Regions from separate parts of the Mesorhizobium sp. WSM4832 genome, predicted to be linked through region 4. Evidence: predicted binding sites of a transcription regulator. Region 4 holds the regulator's gene; each other region holds the start of a gene.
The links. The regulator PhoB, encoded in region 4, activates phosphate uptake and scavenging genes when phosphate is short. The targets are predictions, from matches to a motif close to TGTCATNNANCTGTCAT.
Positions count from the first base shown of each region.

Region 1: the regulator PhoB is predicted to act here: its motif matches at 2,864-2,880, upstream of phnF (phosphonate metabolism transcriptional regulator PhnF).
Region 2: the regulator PhoB is predicted to act here: its motif matches at 3,006-3,022, upstream of phnC (phosphonate ABC transporter ATP-binding protein).
Region 3: the regulator PhoB is predicted to act here: its motif matches at 3,203-3,219, upstream of ppk2 (polyphosphate kinase 2).

Region 1 is NZ_JBVVQH010000021.1:45,309-50,897, forward strand. It holds gene AC0L2L_RS25675 (ABC transporter permease) at 1-698, shown strand, start outside; gene AC0L2L_RS25680 (zinc-binding alcohol dehydrogenase family protein) at 768-1,784, shown strand; gene phnF (phosphonate metabolism transcriptional regulator PhnF) at 2,088-2,825, opposite strand; gene phnG (phosphonate C-P lyase system protein PhnG) at 2,960-3,421, shown strand; gene phnH (phosphonate C-P lyase system protein PhnH) at 3,421-4,032, shown strand; gene AC0L2L_RS25700 (carbon-phosphorus lyase complex subunit) at 4,034-5,149, shown strand; gene AC0L2L_RS25705 (hypothetical protein) at 5,152-5,325, opposite strand; gene AC0L2L_RS25710 (alpha-D-ribose 1-methylphosphonate 5-phosphate C-P-lyase PhnJ) at 5,385-5,589, shown strand, end outside.
Region 2 is NZ_JBVVQH010000021.1:52,262-57,850, forward strand. It holds gene phnK (phosphonate C-P lyase system protein PhnK) at 1-170, shown strand, start outside; gene phnL (phosphonate C-P lyase system protein PhnL) at 173-880, shown strand; gene AC0L2L_RS25725 (DapH/DapD/GlmU-related protein) at 877-1,491, shown strand; gene AC0L2L_RS25730 (GNAT family N-acetyltransferase) at 1,706-2,197, shown strand; gene AC0L2L_RS25735 (DUF1868 domain-containing protein) at 2,265-2,975, shown strand; gene phnC (phosphonate ABC transporter ATP-binding protein) at 3,091-3,948, shown strand; gene phnD (phosphonate ABC transporter substrate-binding protein) at 4,089-4,997, shown strand; gene phnE (phosphonate ABC transporter, permease protein PhnE) at 5,053-5,589, shown strand, end outside.
Region 3 is NZ_JBVVQH010000027.1:82,974-88,562, forward strand. It holds gene AC0L2L_RS29725 (dihydrofolate reductase family protein) at 1-511, shown strand, start outside; gene AC0L2L_RS29730 (IS4 family transposase) at 757-1,989, shown strand; gene ppk2 (polyphosphate kinase 2) at 2,183-3,103, opposite strand; gene AC0L2L_RS29740 (aldo/keto reductase) at 3,366-4,409, shown strand; gene AC0L2L_RS29745 (glycosyl transferase family 90) at 4,497-5,468, opposite strand; gene AC0L2L_RS29750 (GntR family transcriptional regulator) at 5,583-5,589, opposite strand, start outside.
Region 4 is NZ_JBVVQH010000008.1:13,858-19,446, reverse strand. It holds gene AC0L2L_RS13135 (hypothetical protein) at 1-345, shown strand, start outside; gene AC0L2L_RS13130 (flavin-containing monooxygenase) at 502-1,761, shown strand; gene phoB (phosphate regulon transcriptional regulator PhoB) at 1,944-2,633, opposite strand; gene phoU (phosphate signaling complex protein PhoU) at 2,647-3,348, opposite strand; gene pstB (phosphate ABC transporter ATP-binding protein PstB) at 3,369-4,172, opposite strand; gene pstA (phosphate ABC transporter permease PstA) at 4,169-5,020, opposite strand; gene pstC (phosphate ABC transporter permease subunit PstC) at 5,024-5,589, opposite strand, start outside.

The sequences.
Region 1 (5,589 bases), on a different contig from region 4:
TGTTGATCAATGCCGGCCTGCCGGTCTTCCTCGCTATCCTGATCACTCTTCTGGTCGGCGTCGCCATCGGCCTGTTCCACGGCTTCGGCATCGTCAAAATGGGCCTGCCGCCCTTCATCATCACGCTGGCGACGCTGACATCCCTGCGCGGCATCGGCCTGTTGATGACCAACGGCAATTCGATCTCGATCAACAACGACGCCTTCCAGGAGTTCTCGCGCAATTCCTTCGTCGGCGTCCCCAACCTGTTCTGGATGGTCATCCTGGTTGGTATTCCGGCCTACGTGTTCCTGCATCACAGCCGCTGGGGCCGCTATCTGTTCTCGGTCGGCTCCAATGCAGAGGCCTCGCGCCTGTCCGGCGTCAACGTGCAGCGCACCATCTACATGGCCTACACGCTGTCCGGCCTGTGCGCGGCCTTCGTCGGCGTGCTGCTCGCCTCACGCATCGGCATCGGCAACCCGACGCAGGCCGAAGGCTGGGAACTGCAGGCGATTGCCTCGTCGGTGATCGGCGGCACCTCGCTGTTCGGCGCGGTGGGTTCGGTGCATGGGCCGCTGCTCGGCGCCTTCATCCTGGCCACCATCAACAACGGCGCCAACCTGCTCAACGTCAATGCCTTCTGGCAGCGGATCATCACCGGCCTGCTGATCATCGTCATCGTCTACTTCGACGGTCTGCGCCGTCGCGGCAAATGAATCCTCCCTGAAACTTCCGCGCCGGCCCGCGAGACCGAGGCCGGCGCGCTTTTTTGCTTCGGATTGCCCATGAAAGCCGTTGTCTGCCGCTCGCCCGGCGAGCTTGTCCTCGAAGACCGCGCCGACCCCGGTGCGCCGCCGCCCGGCTGGGCGCGCGTCGCGGTCAGCCATGTCGGCATCTGCGGCACCGACTACCACATCTTCGAAGGCAAGCATCCCTTCCTGGCCTATCCGCGCATCATGGGCCACGAGGTTTCCGGCACGATCGTCGAGGCGGGTGAAGGCGTCGACATCAGCGTCGGCGAGCCGGTGATCATCAATCCCTATCTGGCCTGCGGCAAATGCATTGCCTGCCGGCATGGCAAGCCGAATTGCTGCGTCAAGATCGAAGTGCTGGGCGTCCACCGCGACGGCGCTATGTGCGACGAGATCCTGGTACCGGCGCAAAACCTCTACCCGGCAAACGGCCTGTCGCTGGCCGACGCCGCCGCGGTGGAATTCCTGGCCATCGGCGCGCATGCGGTGCGCCGATCGCTTGGCATGCCCGGCGCGCGCACGCTGGTCATCGGCGCCGGCCCGATCGGCCTCGGTACGGCGATCTTCGCGCGCATCGCAGGGCAAGACGTCAGCCTGCTCGACATGAGCGCCGAGCGCCTCGGCTTCGCCGAAAAAGAACTCGGCTTTGCCGCGCTGGACGGTTCGAAGGCAACAGCCGATGAACTGGTGCGGCAGGCAACCGCCGGCGAAGGTTTCGATCTTGTCTTCGACGCGACCGGCAACACCCAGTCTGTGCAGTCGGCTTTCGTCCATGTCGCGCATGGCGGCACGCTGGTGCTGGTCAGCGTCGTCAAGGACGACATCGCCTTCTCCGACCCCGAATTCCACAAGCGCGAGATGACGCTGATCGGCAGCCGCAATGCGCTGAAGGCGGATTTCGAGCATGTGGCCGCTTCGATCCGCAACGGTGCCGTGCCGCTCGCCAAGCTCGTCACCCACCGCACGACGCTCGCCGGAACGCCGCGGGATCTCGCCAGATGGACGCATGAGAAGTCGGGGTTGATCAAGGCGGTTATCGAGGTCGGCTAGGAAGCCCGCATCGAGGTCTCGCTAACTGGATGGTTGTCTGCCCCGGCAAGTCGCAGTCTTGGTGGTTGGCAGAAGCGCCTATCCCTTCGTCATCCACGGGCGGAGCAAGGAGCGTAGCGACGCAGCGCAGACCCGAGGATCCATTCCGTGACGTCGACGCGTTGCAGCGATCCAGAATTCTGCTCCGCTGCGCTCTACGATCAAGGTTACGGAATGGATCCTCGGGTCTGCGCTCCGCTTCGCGTCGCTCCGCCCGTGGATGACGACCTCCGGTTTATCGTCCGAAGATGACGATGCCGAAGGCTAATCGCCGCCCGACAGCCTCAGTTCCACCCGTTCCGCGGGAAAGCGCGACTCGGCGAACTGGATCGGCTGGCCGTCGAGCGTGACGTTGACCGCGACGGTGACCAGCACGATGGCGCCGGGCTGCAAATCCAGCGCGGCAAGGTCGTCGGCATCGGCATGACGTGCCGACAGCACCGTCGAGTGTCTCAGATAGTCGTTGATGCCGAAGCGCTTGAGCGAGGCGGTGATCGATCCCGTCTCGGCCATGGCGGATTCGATGCCGGTGAAGCGTCCGGCATCGAACCAGGTCGTCGCGCGCGACACCGGGTGACCGTCGGCCTCGCCGCGTGTCTCCAGGCGGATGACGGCCGCGCCCTTCGCTATAGCCAGCGCCTCGGCGATGCGCCGGCTGGCCGGCTCTGTCGATGACGACAATAGCGCGATATGCCGTTCGGTCGTCTGCCCCTGCAGCCCGGTCGAGAAGCGCGTGCGCGCGCCGATCGGATAGGACAGACGCTTGCGCGACAAGACGAAGGTGCCGCGCCCCTGCTCGGCCCTCAGCACGCCTTCCTGCACAAGTGCTGCGATGGCGCTGCGCACTGTGTGGCGGTTGACGCCGTAGCGCGCCGCCAACACGACTTCAGGCGGCAGCGCTGCATTCTCGGCGAAATCGCCACTCGCGATCCCCTGCAAGATCCTGTCGGCGATCTGCCGCCACAGCGACACGCCGTTGCGTCTTTCGATGCTGCCCGCCAGTCCGACCACTCACTGCCCCCAAAGCAATTTCTTGCGCCTGTCATCCACCCGTCATGGACTCTCGTTACGAGATAAGTATAATTTGTATAATTGTCTATATCAATAGACAAATTCCGATATGCAGGAGCGATGCCATGCGAGGACAGGAAGCGCGCGAGCAGGCTGGGCGGAAGGCCTTGATGGCGACGCTGGCGCATGCCGCGGCCGATGAGATCGCCCGTCTGTGGAACGAGTCGGGCCTGCCTTCCGAGGCCGAGCTTTTGCGCGGCCCGGAGACCGGATTGGTAACGGTGCGCGGGCGGATCGGCGGCGGCGGCGCGCCCTTCAATGTCGGCGAGGCGACCGTCACCCGCGCCACGGTGCGGCTGCCGACCGGGCAGGTCGGCCATTCCTACGCGCTCGGCCGCGACAAGGGCAAGGCTAAGCTGGCAGCCATTGCCGACGCGCTGTGGCAGGACCCGGCGCACCGCGAGGCGGTCGAGACGAAGCTGGCCGCGCCCTTGCGCACGGCGCTCGATGCGGCGCGCGAGACGCGGCGGGTCGAAACGGCGGCCACGAAAGTGGATTTCTTCACCATGGTGCGCGGAGAGGACTGATGGATATCGCCACGCAATCGATCGACGGCGGTTTCACCGAACCGGTCTTCAACGCGCAGATCGTCTTCCGCGCCATCATGGACGCGATGGCGCGCCCCGGCACGGTCCAGACCCTGCAGCAGCTCGCCCATCCGCCGGCGCCGTTGTCGGCAACGGCCGGCGCCGTGGCGTTGGCGCTCTGCGACAACGACACGCCGCTCTGGCTCGATCCGCCGCTGCAGGCCGAAGCTTCGGTCAAGGCCTGGCTCGGCTTTCACACCGGCGCGCCTTTGGCCAACACGCCGGCCGACGCGCATTTCGCCTTGATCGCCAAACCGGCGGAAATGGTGGCGCTCGACGGTTTCTCGCAAGGCACTCAGGAATATCCCGACCGCTCGACGACGCTAATCCTGCTCACCAGCGATCTCGGTTCCGGCCCGACATTGCTGCTCGAAGGCCCCGGCATCGAAAAGACGGCGATGATCGCGCCGACCGGCATGCCGCGCCATTTCGTCGAGCAATGGAAGCAGAACAACCAGCGTTTCCCGCGCGGCGTCGACATCATCCTGGCGGCGCCCGGCAGCCTCGCCTGCCTGCCGCGCACCACCCGCATCAAGACGATGGAGGCATGACATGTATGTCGCGGTGAAAGGCGGCGAGGCCGCTATAGCCAACGCCCATCGCCTGCTGGCCGATCGCCGCCGCGGCGATCGTTCCGTGCCGGCGCTGCGCCTCGACCAGATCGTCGAGCAGTTGGCGCTTGGCGTCGACAGGGTGATGAGCGAAGGCTCGCTCTATGATCGCGAGCTCGCCGCTTTAGCCGTCGTCCAGGCGCGCGGCGACATGATCGAGGCGATCTTCCTGGTGCGCGCCTACCGCACCACGCTGCCCCGTTTCGGTTATACCAATCCGGTCGATACCGGCGCGATGCAACTCGAGCGGCGGGTGTCGGCCACCTACAAGGACCTGCCCGGCGGGCAAGTGCTCGGCCCGACCTTCGACTATACCCACCGACTGCTCGATCCCGAACTCGCCGCCGGCACCGAGGTCGAAACGCCGGCGCAGCGTCCGGTCGAGGCCGAAGCGATGCCGCGTGTCTCCGCCATCCTCGCCCATGAAGGCCTGATCGAAGCCGATGGCGACATGCCGCTCGACCACGTGCCTGGCGACATCACCCGCGAGCCGCTGCAATTCCCGATGGCGCGCGACATCCGCCTGCAGGCCCTGTCGCGCGGCGACGAGGGTTTTCTGCTGGCGCTCGGCTATTCGACGCAGCGCGGCTATGCCCGCAACCATCCTTTCGTCGGCGAGGTGCGCATCGGCGAAGTCGAGCTCGAGCTGGAGGTTCCGGAACTGCCTTTCGCCGTGCCGCTCGGCTCGATCCGCGTCACCGAATGCCAGATGGTCAACCAGTTCAAGGGCTCGGCCAAGGTGCCGCCGCAGTTCACCCGCGGCTACGGCCTCGTCTTTGGCCAGAGCGAGCGCAAGGCGATGGCGATGGCGCTATGCGACCGGGCGCTGCGTGCCGCCGAGCTCGGCGAGGATGTCGTCGCTGCCGCGCAGGACGAGGAGTTCGTCATCTCGCATTCCGACAATGTCCAGGCGACCGGCTTCGTCGAGCATCTGAAGCTGCCGCACTATGTCGACTTCCAGGCCGAGCTCGGCCTCGTTCGCCGCATGCGCGCCGAATACGAGGCGCGGGAAAACGAGAACCAGGCCGCCGAGGAAAAGCGAGAGGCGGCGGAATGACCCTAACGCCCGCCGCCACCGAACCACAGGCCGATAAAACCACGCGCGCCAGCAACGGTCTCGCCACGTGGAGGCGCCTTTGGCGCGGGCAGGACCATCTTCCACAGCACAAAGGCCACGATGCCGGCAAACACCAGCAGCAGCACGCCAAGATGCAACCAACCGGTGGAGTCCATGTGGGCCCGCTCTCGCGTCTTAAGCACCAATTTCTTACCACAGAGCGGACGTGATCGCCATGACCGACATCGCCACCTACAACTTCGCCTATCTCGACGAGCAGACCAAGCGGATGATCCGCCGCGCCATCCTCAAGGGCATCGCCATTCCCGGCTACCAGGTGCCCTTTGCCTCGCGCGAGATGCCGATGCCGTACGGCTGGGGCACCGGCGGCGTGCAGGTCACCGCCTCGATCATCGGTCCGGATGATGTGCTTAAAGTCA
Region 2 (5,589 bases), on a different contig from region 4:
TTGCCGCGATCGTCGTCACCCATGACCTCGCCGTGGCGCGGCTTCTGTCGCAGCGCATGATGGTGATGAAGGACGGCCGCGTCGTCGAAAGCGGCCTCACCGACCGCGTGCTCGACGACCCGCGCGCGCCTTACACGCAGTTGCTTGTTTCTTCGATCCTGCAGGTTTGATCATGGCCACCCCGCTTGTCGTTTCCGATGTCGCGAAAAGCTTCACCATGCATCTGCGCGACGGCGTCACGCTGCCGGTGGTGGCGGGCGTCTCCTTCTCGATCCGCGCCGGCGAATGCGCCGTGCTCGGCGGCCCGTCCGGCGCGGGAAAAAGCTCGATCCTGAAGATGCTCTATGGCAACTACGCCGTCGATGAAGGCCAGATCATCGTCCAGCATGCGGGCGGGCTGATCGATCTCGCGACAGCCAGTCCGCGCACCGTGCTTGCCGTGCGCCGCCGTACCATCGGCTATGTCAGCCAGTTCCTGCGCACCGTGCCGCGCGTCCCGGCGCTCGACGTCGTCGCCGAGCCGCTGGTCGAGCGCGGCGAGGACAGGGATGCGGCGCGTGCGAAGGCTCGTGCGCTGTTGGCGCAGCTCAACCTGCCGGAAAAGCTTTGGGCCCTGCCGCCCGCGACCTTCTCCGGCGGAGAGCAGCAGCGCGTCAACATCGCGCGCGGCTTCATCACCGAGCATCCGATCCTCCTGCTCGACGAACCGACCGCTTCGCTCGACGCCAGGAACCGCGATGTCGTGGTCCAGCTGATCGCCGCCAAGAAGGCGGCGGGCGTCGCCTTGCTCGGCATCTTCCATGATCTCGACGTGCGCGACGCCGTCGCCGATCGCGTCATCGACGTCACCGCTTTCGCCGCAGGCAAGGTAGCCGCATGATGAAGCTTTCGGAAACGCCGCTGATCCATCCGACGGCGCAGGTCGAGAACTCGACGCTCGGCCGCTGGACCGAGATCGCCGAGCGCAGCCGCGTCGCCGAATGCGAGCTCGGCGACTATTCCTACATGATGCAGGACTGCGCCGTCTGGTGCGCGACTATTCGAAAGTTCTCCAACATCGCGGCAAGCGTGCGCATCAACGCCACCAACCACCCGACCTGGCGGCCGACCCTGCACCACTTCACCTACCGCGCCTCCGACTATTGGGACGACGCCGAGCATGAGAGCGAATTCTTCGCTCAGCGCCGCGCAAAGCGCGTCACCATCGGCCACGACACCTGGCTCGGCCACGGTTCGACGGTCCTGCCCGGCGTGAGCGTCGGCGACGGCGCGGCGGTCGGCGCGGGTGCGGTGGTGTCGAAGGATGTCGCGCCCTACACCATCGTCGGCGGCGTGCCGGCAAAGCCGATCCGCGAGCGCTTCGACCGCCGCACCGCCGAGCGCTACCAGGCTTTAGCCTGGTGGGATTGGGATCATGCGAGGCTGCGCGCCGCGCTCGACGATTTTCGTGAACTGTCGGCCGAGGCTTTCCTGGAGAAACACGGCGGCTGAAGACGGGCGTGTTTTCGCGTGTGTCCAGGAACATGCGCATATGCTAAAGTGAGGTATGTTTGAGGGGTTCATGCAGCCCTTGCGAGAAGACGTGCCGGCCCCGCCGACAGCCGCCGCGGAGCCGGGAATGGTGACTGCCTTTGTGGTCCTGGTCTTTCTCGGCAGTATCCTTGCCGCTATTTGGTTCTGATCCGTTTCCATCTCGCGCGAGACCCTGACCGTGCCGATCATTCGTCCCGCCACACCGGCCGACACAAATGCGATCTGGTCCATTCTCGAACCTGTCCTGCGGGCCGGTGAAACTTATGCGCTGCCCCGCGACTGGAACCGCGACCAGGCGCTGGGCTACTGGTTTTCCGATGGCCACGACGTGTTCGTGGCCGAGGAAACCGGCGACGTGGCAGGCTGCTACTATCTCCACGCCAACCAGCGTGGTGGCGGCGCGCATATCGCCAATTGCGGCTATGTGACATCGGCCGCATCGACCGGGCGCGGCATTGCGACCGCGATGTGCGAGCATTCCTTGCAGCGGGCTGTCGAACTCGGCTTCCGCGCCATGCAGTTCAACTTCGTCATCAGCAGCAACGAGCGCGCGGTGAAGCTGTGGCAGCGGCTCGGCTTCGACATTGTCGGCACCATCCCGCAAGCATTCGACCATCCGCGGCTAGGCTATGTCGATGCGTTCGTGATGCACCGCATGCTGTAGACATACGTGGGTTTCACATCCTTGACACATGAGTCGGACACGAGACGATCTCCCCCAGGAGATCGCCATGCTCGACACAATCAGACCCTCGCTCGCCGGATTCTTCGAAGGTACCAACCCGACGCCGCCGACGCATCTCGGCACTCGCTACGACACGGCTGGCAACTTCCTGCTCGAACCCGGCAACACTGTCGTCTGCCATCTGGTCAAGGGCTCTGCTTCCGAAGCGGCGATCATCAAGGTGCGCGAGCGCATGCTCGCAATGCCCGACGCCGATCGCCTCGCCTTCACGCCGATCTCCAGCCTGCACATGACCCTGTTCCAGGGCATCATCGAATATCGCCGCCGCCTCCCTTACTGGCCTTCGGACGTACCGCTCGACACCGACATCGACGGCATGACCCGCCTCTATCTCGAACGGCTGCAAGGCTTCGAGAGTCACGACCCCTTCAAGATCAAAGTTGTCGAAGTCGTGCCGACCGGCCTCACCGTCGCCGGCGCCACCGAGGAAGACCGCCGGATCCTGAACGCCTGGCGTGACGCGCTTTCGGTACCGTTCGGCTACCGCCACCCGGACCACGACGCCTATGTCTTCCACATCACTTTCGCCTACCAGATCCGCCGGCTCGCCGACGAACGCGTGGCCGTCTGGCGGGATCTGTTCGACGATTGCCTGTCGTTCCTCGAGCGCCAGGCTCCGGTGATCGAATTGCGCCCGCCGGCCTTCTGCAGCTTCAAGGACATGAAGCATTTCGAGGAATTGCTTATCCTGGAGTAACCCCGCCAAGCCTGTGGGCGGTAACAAAACTGACATCAATCCGACACCCCAGCTTCACGTGCCTGCGCTAGCGAAGGTTAACAGACCTGCAAAAGCGATGGACTGGAGTTTTGGTATGTCAGCATCATCGGCCTCGCTCGAAATCCGCGGCATAACCCGACGATTTGGCAAGAACACCGCTGTCAGCGACATCAACATTTCCATACCGCGCGGCCAGATGGTCGGCATCATCGGCCGCTCGGGCGCCGGCAAGTCGACGCTGCTGCGCATGATCAACCGGCTCATCGACCCTAGCCATGGTTCGATTTTCTTTGACGGCGCCGAGGTGTCGAGCCTGCAGGGTTCGCCGCTGCGCCGCTGGCAGCGCGACTGCGCCATGATCTTCCAGCAGTTCAACCTGGTGCCGCGCCTCGACGTTTTGACCAATGTCCTGCTCGGCCGCCTCAATCACCGCTCGACGGTTTCCAACCTGCTCGGCATGTTCACGCGCGTCGAATGCGCCGAGGCGGTGGCCGCGCTCGAGCGCCTCGACATCGCCCGCACCGCATTGCAGCCGGCCGGCACGCTGTCCGGCGGCCAGCAGCAGCGCGTCGCGATCGCCCGCGCCATGATGCAGCAGCCGAAGGTGCTCTTGGCCGACGAGCCGATCGCCTCGCTCGACCCGCTCAATGCTAGGGTGGTGATGGATTCGCTGCGTGACATCAACCTGCGCGAAGGCATCACCGTCGTCACCAACCTGCACACGCTGGACACGGCGCGAGCCTATTGCAATCGCATCATCGGCATGGCCGCCGGCAAGGTCGTCTTCGACGGCGCTCCGCAAGACCTCGACCGCGACGCCGTGCGCACTGTCTACGGCGCCGATGCCAGCGGCGCCGAGATCTCCGAAGCCATCACGTCGACCAGCGTGACCATCAGGCCCAAGATCACCGCATCCGCCGGACCGCTCGAACCAGCCTTCCCTGGCTACTGAGTCCACCGCCTCGCGCCGATAGCTCGGGCCAATCGCGGATTTCAGCAGAGCAACCCGGATCGCCCGCCAGCGTCAAAGGCAAGACTTGGAAAATCAGAACGCCGCCGGCGCGCAGCCGGAACAACAGGAGAGAGATCAAAATGTTCAGGAAGATGGTTTTTGGAGCAGTTTCACTGCTCGCCATGGCGGCAAGCGCCGCACACGCCGCTGACATCAAGGAGTTCCGCGTCGGCATCCTCGGCGGCGAGAACGAGACCGACCGCCTGCGCAACTACCAGTGCCTCGCCGACCATTTGAAGTCGGAATTCGGCTTCGAGAAGGTGTCGCTGTTCCCGGCCGCCGACTATGACGGCGTGATCCAGGGCCTGCTCGGCGGCACGCTCGACTTCGCCGAGCTCGGCGCGTCCGGCTACGCTAGCGTCTATATCAAGGACCCGAAGGCGGTCACGCCGATCCTCACCACCCAGCAGACCGACGGCTCGACCGGCTATTATTCGGTCGGCCTGGCGCTGAAGACGTCCGGCATCACCGACATCAAGTCGGCCAAGGGCAAGAAGCTCGGCTACGCCGATCCGGACTCGACCTCGGGCTATCTGATCCCGCTGACCCAGATTCCGAAGGACACCGGCGCTTCGAACGAGACCTACTTCGCCTCGACCCAGTTCAACGGCGGCCATGAGAACAACGTGCTGGCCGTGCGCGACGGCAAGGTCGACGTTGCCGTGGACGATTCCTCAGGCATCGGCGACTTCAAGAACGGCTACACCTCCGGCACCTTCCACAAGGAAGTCGCCAAGGGCGCCGTCGACCCGAACGACTTCGTCGAAGTGTGGCGCTCGGGCCTGATCCCGAACGGCCCGCTGGTGGTCCGCACCGCGCTCGGCGACGACATGACCGCCAAGCTCACCGCCTTCTTCACCGCCTTGCCGGCCAAGGACAAGGCCTGCTTCGAAGGCGTCGAGGGTGGCGATTTCACCGGCTACGTCCCTGTGAAGCCGGAATTCTACAACGTCATCGTCGAAGCCCGCAAAGCCGCTATCGGCGGCTGACGGCATCAGAAAAGGGCGGCGTGGTGAAACGCCGCCCTTTTTGCATGTTCCAATCATGACAGTCTCGGCGACAATCCATACCGAAGCCACCCGGCAGCAAGCGGATGCCTGGCGACGCCAGACCTCGCTGCGCCGTTTCTACACCGCGCTCGGCGTCGCGCTGCTGCTTGTCGCCATGTGCGCCACGATGTGGTTCGCCGACGAAGCCAATGCCGGGCATTTCTTCGACCGGTTGCCGCACATTCTCGACTTCCTGAGCTGGCTGGTACCGAAGGACTGGAGCGATGTCTGGCGGGCGCTTTTCGATATCGCCTCGCCAAATGACAAGGGCACGCAGGAGTTCAACTTCCCGCTCGGCCGCGTCTACGTCTGGGACGGCTTCTATATCCCTGAATATTTCGAGCTGATGCTGACCACGGTGAACGTGGCGCTGGTCTCGACCTTCATCGGCTTCGTGTTTGCCGTGCCCTTCTCCTTCATCGCCGCGCGCAACCTGACGCCGAGTCCCCTCCTGCGGCTTGTCGTCAAGCGCTTCATGGAATTGCTGCGCGCCTTCCCCGAGATCGTCATCGCCGGCCTGTTCGCGGCCATC
Region 3 (5,589 bases), on a different contig from region 4:
CCAGATGGTGATCGGCAAGGACGGCGGCACCACCGACATCGATGACGGCTTCGCCGTGCGCAGCTTCGAGAATCTCGGCGCGTGGATCCTCGGCCGCAACATGTTCGGGCCGGTCCGCGGCGAATGGCCGGACGAGACGTGGAAAGGCTGGTGGGGCGACAACCCGCCCTACCACGTGCCGGTCTTCGTGCTGACGCATTACAAGCGAGCGCCGATCACCATGGAAGGCGGCACGACCTTTTACTTCGTGACCGACGGCATCCATTCGGCGCTCGAACAGGCAAAGGCAGCGGCCGGCGATAAGGATGTGCGGGTCGGCGGCGGCGTCTCGACCGTCAGGCAATATCTCGAGGAGCGGCTGATCGACGAGATGCATCTGGCGATTTCGCCGGGACTGCTCGGCTCCGGCGAGCACCTCTTCGCCGGGCTCGACATGCTGAAGCTCGGCTACCGCTGCACCGAACAGGTGGCGACGGCCGATGCGACCCATGTGATGATCGGGCGGGCTTAGGCGAAGAAGCCCTTTCTCCCCGTATAGTGACCTATCGCATTCACACATCTCGGTTGCGCTTTGCAGCGAAGCGCGATTCTTTGTCTGAGCTAGGAATGTGGGAGATGTGGCATGACAGGGATCGAGTACGGACTGGGGCGATTTGGTGATCGCTTCCTGCAAAAAGGGGGGCCTGCCTGCATGCTGCGCTGGTTGCGCGGCCTGGATCGTGCATTCGCCGCCTTGGCGCAGGTCGGGCAGGCGAGATGCGGTTCCGACGCTTTTTGCACAACAGTTCGGTAACGGCGGTGGAGATGGCGCAGCACGCCGGCGCGCTGACCGGGCAGCGTGCAGCCGGCCGGCACGTCGTTGCGGTGCAGGACACCTCGGAGTTGGTGCTGAAGGGTCGCCGCGCATCGGACCGCTACGGCTCGGTTGGCAATGGCAAGGCGGCAGGCTTGCTGCTGCACCCGGTTCTTGCGATGGAGGCCGGCACAGGAGCGCTGCTGGGTCTTGTGGCGATGCAGGTCTGGAACCGCAATGGACAAGAGCAGGCGCCACGACGCCAGCGGACGACGACGCTCAAGGAATCGCAGCGCTGGATCGATGCGACACGGCAGGCCGGCGAGGTTCTGGATGAAGCAGCCAGCATCACCATGGTGTCGGATCGCGAGAGCGACTTCTATGAGCTGTTTGCGACACGGCCGCACAACGTCGATCTGGTCGTGCGGGCCTGCCAAAACCGACGCGTCGACACACAACAGGACGAACCGGGCTTGCTGTTTGCCTTCATCGACGCGCAGCCCGAGCAAGCCCGGTTCGCGGTGACCATTCCCGCCGCCCCTGGGCGCAGGGCACGAGATGCCGAGTTGGCGATGCGCTTCGCGCCGGTGAGGCTGCGGCGGCCGCTCAACGGAGCCGATCCAGCGTTGCCCGACATGGTTGGCTTGACCCTGGTCGACGTTCGCGAGACCTCGCAACCGGATGATGGCAATGAACCCGTGCACTGGCGGTTGCTGACCACCCACGCTGTCGCCACCGTTGCCGAGGCGCGTCGCGTCATCGATCTCTACCGTATGCGCTGGACCATCGAGGAGTTCTTCCGCACGCTCAAGACAGCCGGCTTCGACATCGAGGGGGCCGATATTGGCGAGCCGCAAGCCATGACCAACTTCGTTGCCGCGGCCACGATTGCCGCCGTTACCATCAAGCAACTCGTGCAGGCCCGCGACGGCAACACCGATCAGTGTCTAGGCGATGCTTTCGATCCTGACGACCGTCCCATCCTTGAAGCCGTCTGCGCCAAGCTTGAGGGCAAGACCGAGCGACAACGCAATCCTCACCCGAAAGGCTCCATGGCCTTTGCCGCCTGGGTCATCGCCCGCCTGGGCGGCTGGACCGGTTACTACGGCAAGCCAGGCCCCAAGGTCATGCGCATCGGCTTGGCCGAGTTCAACGCCATTAAATACGGCGTTCGTCTCGAGCTTCCAAATGTGTGAATCCGATAGGTATAGTGACGGGGAGAAATGCCCGGCAGGGCAATGAGGGGCAGCGCTGCCGGTGGAGATTAGCGACAGGTTCCCGATGCCATTTGACCTTTGCGGCGAATTGGGGCTCAACCACCGACGTCGGCGCCGCCCCTCATCCGCCCTTCGGGCACCTTCTCCGTGAACGGGGAGAAGGAAATAACCCTCAATACTTCTCCGGCACGTAGAGGTCGCGCGGCAGGACCTGGCGCTCGTATTGCGGGTTGAAGACGCGCTCCGGCAGCGTGATTTCCTCGTGCGGAACCTCCTCATACGGCAATTGCTGCAGCAGGTGGTCGATGCAGTTCAGCCGCGCCCGCTTCTTGTCGTTGCCCTCGACGATGAACCAGGGCGCTTCCGTGATGTTGGTGCGGGCGAAGGTCTCTTCCTTGGCCTTGGTGTATTGCTCCCAGCGCACGCGCGACTGCAGGTCCATGGGCGACAGTTTCCACTGCTTCATGGGATCGTGGATGCGCATCAGGAAGCGCATCTGCTGTTCCTCGTCGGTGATCGAGAACCAGTATTTCACCAGGGTGATGCCGGAACGGACCAGCATGCGCTCGAATTCCGGCACGTCGCGGAAAAACTCCTCGACCTGGTCCCCGTTGGCGAAGCCCATCACCCGCTCGACGCCGGAGCGGTTGTACCAGGAGCGGTCGAACAGCACGATTTCGCCACCGGCCGGCAGATGCGGCACGTAGCGCTGGAAATACCATTGCGACTTTTCACGCTCGGTCGGCGCCGGCAATGCCACGACACGGGCGATGCGAGGGTTGAGGCGCTGCGTGATGCGCTTGATGACGCCACCCTTGCCGGCGGAGTCACGGCCCTCGAAGATCACCACAAGCTTCTTCTTGTGGTAGGCGACCCATGACTGCAGCTTGATCAGTTCGGACTGCAGCCTGAGCAGCTCGCGGAAATAGGTCATGCGCTCCATGGAAGGCGGATGCGACTTCTTGTAGATCTTGGCGATCTCGAGCGAGAGCGCCGGTTCGGAAATCTCCAGCTCATAGTCCTCGTCGAGCGTGTCTTCGAGTTCGGCTTCGAGCCAGTCCTTCGCCCCGGAATTCGGCTTCACTTCATTCATCGCGCAGCTCCGTCTGTCTGTCAGCCATATCGCTTCGGAATGCGCTGCGGCTCCGGCCGAACACGACACTCCGTAAGCCGACTGAGATACAGAGGCGCAATGACGGTTTTATTGCAAGCGCGGGACGACAGCATCGAAATAGCCGATATGTGATCGGCGCGTATCGGCAGCGGGGCGACAAGCCACCTGAATTGTCCTACAAATCCCCTTGCCTCTTCCCGGCGCTCGCCACGGCGCTTCTTCAACAATTGCGAGGACTGACATGGAATACCGCACGCTGGGCCGTTCCGGCTTGAAAGTCTCGACATTGACGCTTGGCACCATGACCTTCGGCGGCTCGGGCCCATTCGCCGCCGTCGGCAATTCCGATCTGGCGGAAGCCAGGCGCATCATCGACACCTGCATCGATGCCGGCATCAACCTCATCGACACCGCGAATGTCTATTCCAACGGCCTCTCGGAAGAGATCATCGGCGAGGCGCTTGGCGGCAAGCGCAAGAACGATGTGCTGATCGCCTCGAAGGCGCGCATGCGCATCGGCAGCGGCCCCAATGACGAAGGCCTGTCGCGCCACCATCTGATCCGCGAATGCGAAAGGAGCCTGAATCGGCTCAAGACGGACGTCATAGACATCTATTTCGTCCACCAGTGGGACGGGCTGACGCCGCTGGATGAGACGGTCTCGGCGCTCGACACCTTGGTCAACCAGGGCAAGGTCCGCTATATCGGCTGTTCCAATTACTCGGGCTGGCAGGTGATGAAGGCGCTGGCTGTCAGCGACAGCCGCCATCAGGCCCGTTTCGTCACCCAGCAGATCCACTACACGCTGGAAGCGCGCGAGGCCGAATACGAATTGCTGCCGATCTCGGTCGACCAGGGCCTCGGCGTGCTGGTCTGGAGCCCGCTGGCCGGCGGCCTGCTGTCCGGCAAATATCATCGCGACAGCCCAACCGCGCGCCAGATCGGCGGCTGGAAGGAACCGCCGATCCGCGACGAGGATCGCCTGTGGCGCATCGTCGATGTGCTGGTCGATATCGGCAAGGCACGCGGCGTCTCAGGCGCGCAGGTGGCGCTTGCCTGGCTGCTCGGCCGTCCTGCAATAAGCTCGCTGGTGATCGGCGCCCGCAATGAGGCGCAGCTCGAGGACAATCTCGCCGCGGCCAGCCTTTCGCTCACCGAAGAAGAGCGCCAGCGCCTCGATGCCGTCAGCCGGCCACCGGTGCTTTACCCCTACTGGCACCAGCAGTACACGGCAAGGGACCGTTTCGGACCGGCCGATCGGGTGCTCGACCGCTCTCATGCCTAGGGCGCAGCGAGGGTGTTTTACGCAATTCCGGACGGAAGGCTACGGCGAAGCCGAGCCTGACCGCTACGCACTTTTCCTGGAATTGCCTTAGCCGGCGATAAAGCGCCAGACTTCCGCGTCGGGCTTTATCTGCCCGCTCAGCACGAAATATTTATAGAGGACGAGCAGCGAGATCGCCTGCTCGTCCGGCTCGTTGCCAAATTTGCGGCAATAGGCGTTGGCGGCGGCGGTGATCCGTCCCGCCTCGTTGGGATGTTTTTCGAAATAAGCCACCTTGTCGGCCAGGTCGGAGAAATCCTGCTCCAGCGGCACGTAGTGGACATTGGGCTCGACCTGGGCTTCGGCGAACCAGGTTTCGTAAGTCGGTTCCGGCATCAGGCAGAGCGAATTGGAGCTCATGATCCATTTCAGGTTTGTCGCGACATCATTGCCTTCGAGCGAGACGATATAGCGATAACGCCGTTGTTCCTCGATGTTCAGAAACGGCTTGCGGTATCCGTCCGGCGCATCGGCCCTGTGGGAGCCCGCATCGCAGATCGGCAGGTCGGCGGCCATTTCCACGAAGCGGGTGCGAATCGGGTTGTTGAGATGCCCGCGCCAGACCACCATCGGACGCTTGGCCGCGAAAGGCAGGCTGTCGGGCGGCATGTAGAAGTGGCGGAACTTGTTGAGCTTCATCAGCACGCCGTTCGCGTTGTCGTCGCCGATGGGCCGGTCCTTGACGATCCTCGGAAACTCCGGAACGCCGACGACGTCGCCGTATTCGAAATCGATCAGCAGGCCGGGATCGAAGTAGCGGGCGAATTCCTTGAGGTCGTAATAATACATGCTGGAAGAGGACGGCAGCTTGCCGACGGCTATGGCGTCCGGACTGGGCACGAACGGGTGCTCCAGCTTGTTGTAGTAGTTCAGTCGCTCGCGGACCGTCTTGCCCGAAAGCCTGGCCTGCTCAAGCCTGCTGGCCAGGCGATCGCGAAACAGTGATTGCGGTGCGCGGTCACGCGCGAAATTGCGCGCGTAATAGAACAGCTTTGCGGCGGTTCGTGAAATTGTGGCCATGCGTCCGCGAGTTCAGCAAGATAGTCAACGGTAGTCAGCCTTCATCCCCCTAGTCTCCTACAGCATTCTCCCGGTCATGTTGCAAGCCCGCTAATGCGAATGGCCGCGCGATACCTACGCT
Region 4 (5,589 bases):
GAAGGTGTGGAGGTGGTGATCAATCTCGTATTTTCGAAACTTCCGCCGACGATCATCATGGACCTGCGAGCCGGGCCGCTCGGACTGGCTCTAGTCGCCAGTTCGTTGCTTTTCCTGCTTGGAACGCTGGCATTTGCGATCTCTCTTGCCGTTGGACGAGATATGCCGCGCATTCCACTGGCTCTCTACGTCATCGGCGCGGTGCCGATCGCGCTCCGTGCGTTCGTGCCGGAGTGGGCTCTTGACCTGGGCTTAGTGGTTCTTGCGACAGCCATCGCCTGGCTGGCCGGATTGCTGTGGATACGCGCGAGCACCATCGGGGTCGGCGATTCCGTCAAAAGCTGAAGCGCTCCAGGCGGCAAACGTTCGCTGAGAATGTCCGCAACGGGTCGAAAGAGTTGAAGAAGTCCGACGGGTTGTGAAGCAGACGCCGCGGTACCAGAAGGCCCGCCATTGCTGATTGCGCAAAATACAATAGGTTGACAATCAGAGGGGAGCGTAATGACGAGCGGAACGGACGTTCTTGATGCCGCCGTCATCGGTGCCGGTTGGGCGGGGCTAGGCGTCAGTCATGCGCTGAAGCAGCGCGGCTTGCGCCATAGAGTATTTGAGCGAGGTCGCATCGGCGAGACCTGGCGAACCCAGCGCTGGGACTCCTTTCGGATTAACACACCCAACAGCCAAACAGTCATGCCCGGGGATACCTATGTCGGCCCAGATCCCGACGGTGCGATGACAAGCGGCGAGTTTGTCGCGCTGTTGGAGGACTATGCCGGGCGGTATGGCCTTCCGGTGGAAACCGGTACGCCGGTGACCGACCTTGTTGCCAGCGGCGGCCTCTACCGGCTGACCCTTCCGAACGGCTCCCTGTGGGCGAGGAACGTGGTGATCGCCAGCAGCAACCAGAATTGTCCGGCGCGCCCACCTTTCTCTGCTTTGCTGCCGCTCAACATCCGACAGATCGATGCATCGGCCTACCGCAACGCATCCGGTCTCGACCATGGGGCCGTCCTGGTGATCGGCAGCGCCCAGTCGGGCGGCCAAATCGCCGAGGACTTGGTCCAGGCGGGGCGAACCGTATTTCTTGCAAGCAGCCGGGTCGGCCGACTGCCCCGCATGTATCGGGGTCGCCACATCAGTGTCTGGATGGTTCTTTCCGGATTGATAGATGTGACGCGCAGGGAAATGCTTCAGCAGGGACCCATTCCCGGAAGGCCGCTGACAGGAGCGCTCCATACGATCAGCCTGCAGTCCCTCAGCGCGCAAGGCGTTGTCCTTCTGGGCCGGCTCACGGGCGTCGACGCCGGACACCTCTCGTTCAGCGACGAGGCAGAAGCGCATGTCCGCCATGCAGACGAGGGCTCCGCAAGAATTCGAAGCCAGATCGACGAGTATATCGAGCGCAACGGTATCGATGCCCCGCGGGCTGAGCCGGACCCGGCCGAGGTGATTGCCGCGCTGCTGCCCAATCCACCGGTCCGATCAATCGATCTCGACGCCAGGGGGATCACAACGGTGATCTGGTGCACTGGGTTCAGGGGGGATTTCGGGTGGGTGCGCGTTCCCGAGGTGCTCGATGCACACGGCCAACCGTTGCACGAGAACGGGTTCGCAGGCGCTCCCGGCGTGTATTTTGCCGGCCTGCCTTTCGCGATCTCGCGACGGTCGGGCACAATATTGGCAATCGCGGAGGAAGCAGGCCGGTTGGTCGAAGATATCCAGCGTCGTTTAGCAGCTGCCTCTGACGTCCCGATTCAGTGATGCCGACTCGAAGCGAATATCATCCGGAGGCGGCTTCTTCCTCTCGCGAGATTCAGGCTATTAATCGGATCGAAGGGCTCTAAAGCGCGTCGCTGAAACGGATTCAGGCGCGCGCTTTAAGTCTTTGTTTTTATGCATGTCGTTTTGGCAAAACACCGCTGCACACTTTTGCGCGACATGCATTAATCCTCGCGGATCGCGTAGCCCGCCCCGCGGATGGTGCGGATGACGTCCGGCATGCGGCCGTTGTTGACCGCCTTGCGTAGGCGGCCGACATGGACGTCCACGGTGCGCTCGTCGATGTAGATCGTCTCGCCCCAGACATTGTCGAGCAACTGGCTGCGCGAGAACACCCGGCCGGGGTGACGCATCATGAATTCGAGCAGGCGGAACTCGGTCGGGCCGAGCCTGATCTCGCTCTTCTTGCGGTAGACGCGATGCGATTCCCGGTCGAGCACGATGTCGCCGACCTTGAGCACACTGGACAGCACCTCTGGCTTGGCGCGGCGCAGCAGCGCCTTGACGCGCGCCATGAACTCCGGCGTCGAGAACGGCTTGACCAGATAATCGTCGGCGCCGGTGGACAAACCTCGAACCCGATCGCTTTCTTCGCCTCGCGCGGTCAGCATGATGATCGGCAGCCGCTCGGTCTCGGGCCGCATCCTGAGGCGTCGGCAAAGCTCGATGCCGGAAACCGCCGGCACCATCCAGTCGAGCACGAGCAGGTCGGGAACGTTTTCCTGAAGGCGGATTTCGGCCTCGTCGCCGCGGGTCACCACTTCGACCTGGTAACCCTCGGATTCGAGGTTGTAGCGGAGCAGCACTCCTAGCGGCTCCTCGTCCTCCACCACCATGATGCGTGGCGCGATCATTGCCAGTTACCCTTCAGGCCGCCGGCGCCGACATCTCGTCCTGCTTCGGACGATTCGCGGGCAATTGCGTGCCGGTCAGCACATAATAGGCGTTCTCGGCGATGTTGGTCACATGATCGCCGATGCGCTCGAGGTTCTTGGCGCAGAACAGAAGATGCGTGCAAGCGGTGATGTTGCGCGGGTCTTCCATCATGTAGGTCAGGAGCTCGCGGAAGACGGACGTGTATTTGACGTCGATGCGTTCGTCGTCGTTGCGAAGCTTGGCCAGCGCCGTGGCGTCGCCCACCGTGTATTCCTGGATCACGGCCTGGACCTGGATCAGCACCAGCTGCGCCATGGAATCGATCGAATGCGTGAGATCGCGTGGCGCGGCGCTGACGCCCACCGAACCGACGCGCTTGGCGATGTTCTTGGCGAGATCGCCGATGCGTTCGAGGTCGCCCGCCATGCGGATCGAGCCGACCACATGGCGAAGATCGTCCGCCATCGGCTGGCGCTTGGCGATCAGCGTGATGGCGCGGTCGTCAAGTTCGCGCTGGCGCGCGTCCATGATGGCGTCGTCGGAGACGACGCGCTGCGCCAGCGCATTGTCGGTCTCGAGCAGGGCCCTGGCCGATGCGCCGACCATGGAGGCCGCAAGGTCGCCCATGTCGTTGATAAGCCGGCTGATCTGCCTCAGATCCTCGTCGAAGGAAGCGACGGTATGTTCGGCCATGATGATGTCCTCGTATGAACTCAGCCGAAGCGGCCGGTGATGTAGTCCTGCGTGCGCTTCTCGCGGGGCGAGGTGAAGATCTTCTCGGTCCGGTCGAACTCCACCAGCTCGCCGAGATACATGAACGCCGTCTGCCGCGACACACGTGCCGCCTGCTGCATGTTGTGGGTGACGATGACGATCGTGTAGTCGGCCTGCAGCTCGTCGATCAGTTCCTCGATCTTGGCGGTCGACAGCGGATCGAGCGCCGAGGCCGGCTCGTCGAGCAGGATGACCTCGGGCTTCACCGCCACGGTGCGGGCGATGCACAGACGCTGCTGCTGGCCGCCGGAGAGGCTGAGGCCGCTGGCGTTCAGCTTGTCCTTGACCTCGTTCCACAACGCCGCGCGCTTCAGCGCCTGCTCGACGCGGCTGTCCATCTCGGCCTTGCCGATCTTCTCGTAGAGCCTGACGCCGAAGGCGATGTTCTCGTAGATCGACATCGGGAACGGCGTCGGTTTCTGGAACACCATGCCGATCTTGGTGCGCAGCAGGTTGAGGTCCTGCGAGCGGTCGAGGATGTTCTTGCCGTCAAGCAGCACCTGCCCTTCCGCGCTCTGCTTCGGGTAGAGTTCGTAGATGCGGTTGAGCACGCGCAGCAGCGTCGACTTCCCGCAGCCCGACGGCCCGATGAAGGCGGTCACGCTGCGCTCGGGCAGGGACAGGTTGATGTCCTTCAGCGCCTTCGACTGACCATAGTAGAAGTTGAGGTTCTTGACCTCGATCTTGGCCTTCTCGACGGTCGTGTCGGGTGCGTTCAGGTCGGTGGACAACATCGGTTTCATCTGTCCTCTCTGCGTCCGGTCAGGCTGCGGGCGATGACGCTCAGGCCGAGAACCGTCAGGGTGATTATGAGTGCGCCCGTCCAGGCCAGCTGCTGCCATTCCTCGTAGGGGCTGAGAGCGAACTGGAAGATGGTCACCGGCAGGCTGGCCATCGGGGCATTGAGATTGCTCGACCAGAACTGGTTGTTGAGCGCGGTGAAGAGAAGCGGCGCCGTCTCGCCGGAAATACGGGCGATCGCCAAAAGGATGCCGGTGACGATACCGGACAGGGCCGCGCGATAGGCGACGGAGCGGATCACCACCCAGCGCGGCGCGCCGATGGCGGCGCCCGCTTCGCGCAGTGCGTTGGGCACAAGGTTGAGCATGTCCTCGGTGGTGCGCACCACGACGGGGATCACCAGGATGGACAGCGCTACGGCGCCGGCAATCGCCGAGAAGTGCCCCATCGGCCGCACCAGCAGCTCATAGACGAACAGGCCGATGATGATCGAGGGGGCCGACAACAGGATGTCGTTGATGAAGCGCACCACCGTGGTGAGCTTCGAGAAGCGACCATACTCGGCCATGTAGGTGCCGGCCAGCACGCCGATCGGCGTGCCGACGACGATGCCGATGATGGTCATCACGATGCTGCCGTAGATGGCGTTGAGCAGGCCGCCGGCATCGCCGGGCGGCGGTGTCATTTGCGTGAACACCGACAGCGACAACCCCGAGAGTCCTTTGTAGAGCAGGGCGCCGAGGATCAGCGCCAGCCAGGCGAGGCCGATGCCGGCGGCGATGACGCAAAGCGTCATCATCACGCCGTTCTTTCGCTTGCGGCTGTTGTGGAGTGCAAGGGACGTCGACATCGGTCAGGCTCCCGTGCGGGCGTCGATGCGCATCAGCATGTAGCGCGCGATGGCAAGGATGATGAAGGTGATGATGAAGAGGATCAGACCAAGCGACACCAGCGAGGATGTGTAGAGGTCGCCGTCGGCCTCGGTGAATTCATTGGCGATCGTTGCCGAGATCGTCGTGCCCGGCGCGAACAGCGAGGCGCTGATGCGGTGCGCATTGCCGATGACGAAGGTGACGGCCATCGTCTCGCCGAGCGCACGGCCGAGGCCGAGCATGACGCCGCCCATGATGCCGATGCGGGTATAGGGGATCGTCACGCGCCGGGTCACCTCCCAGGTCGTGCAGCCGATGCCATATGCCGATTCCTTCAGCACCGCCGGCACGGTGTCGAACACGTCCTTGGTGATCGAGGTGATGAACGGCAGCACCATGATGGCGAGGATCAGCGACGAGGTCAGCAGGCCGATGCCGTAGGGCGGGCCGGCAAACAGGCTGTTGAGGCCGGGGATGCCTTTGAAGAGCCAGATGACGAAGGGCTGGATCGTCGTCTGCAGGAATGGCGCGAAGACGAACAGGCCCC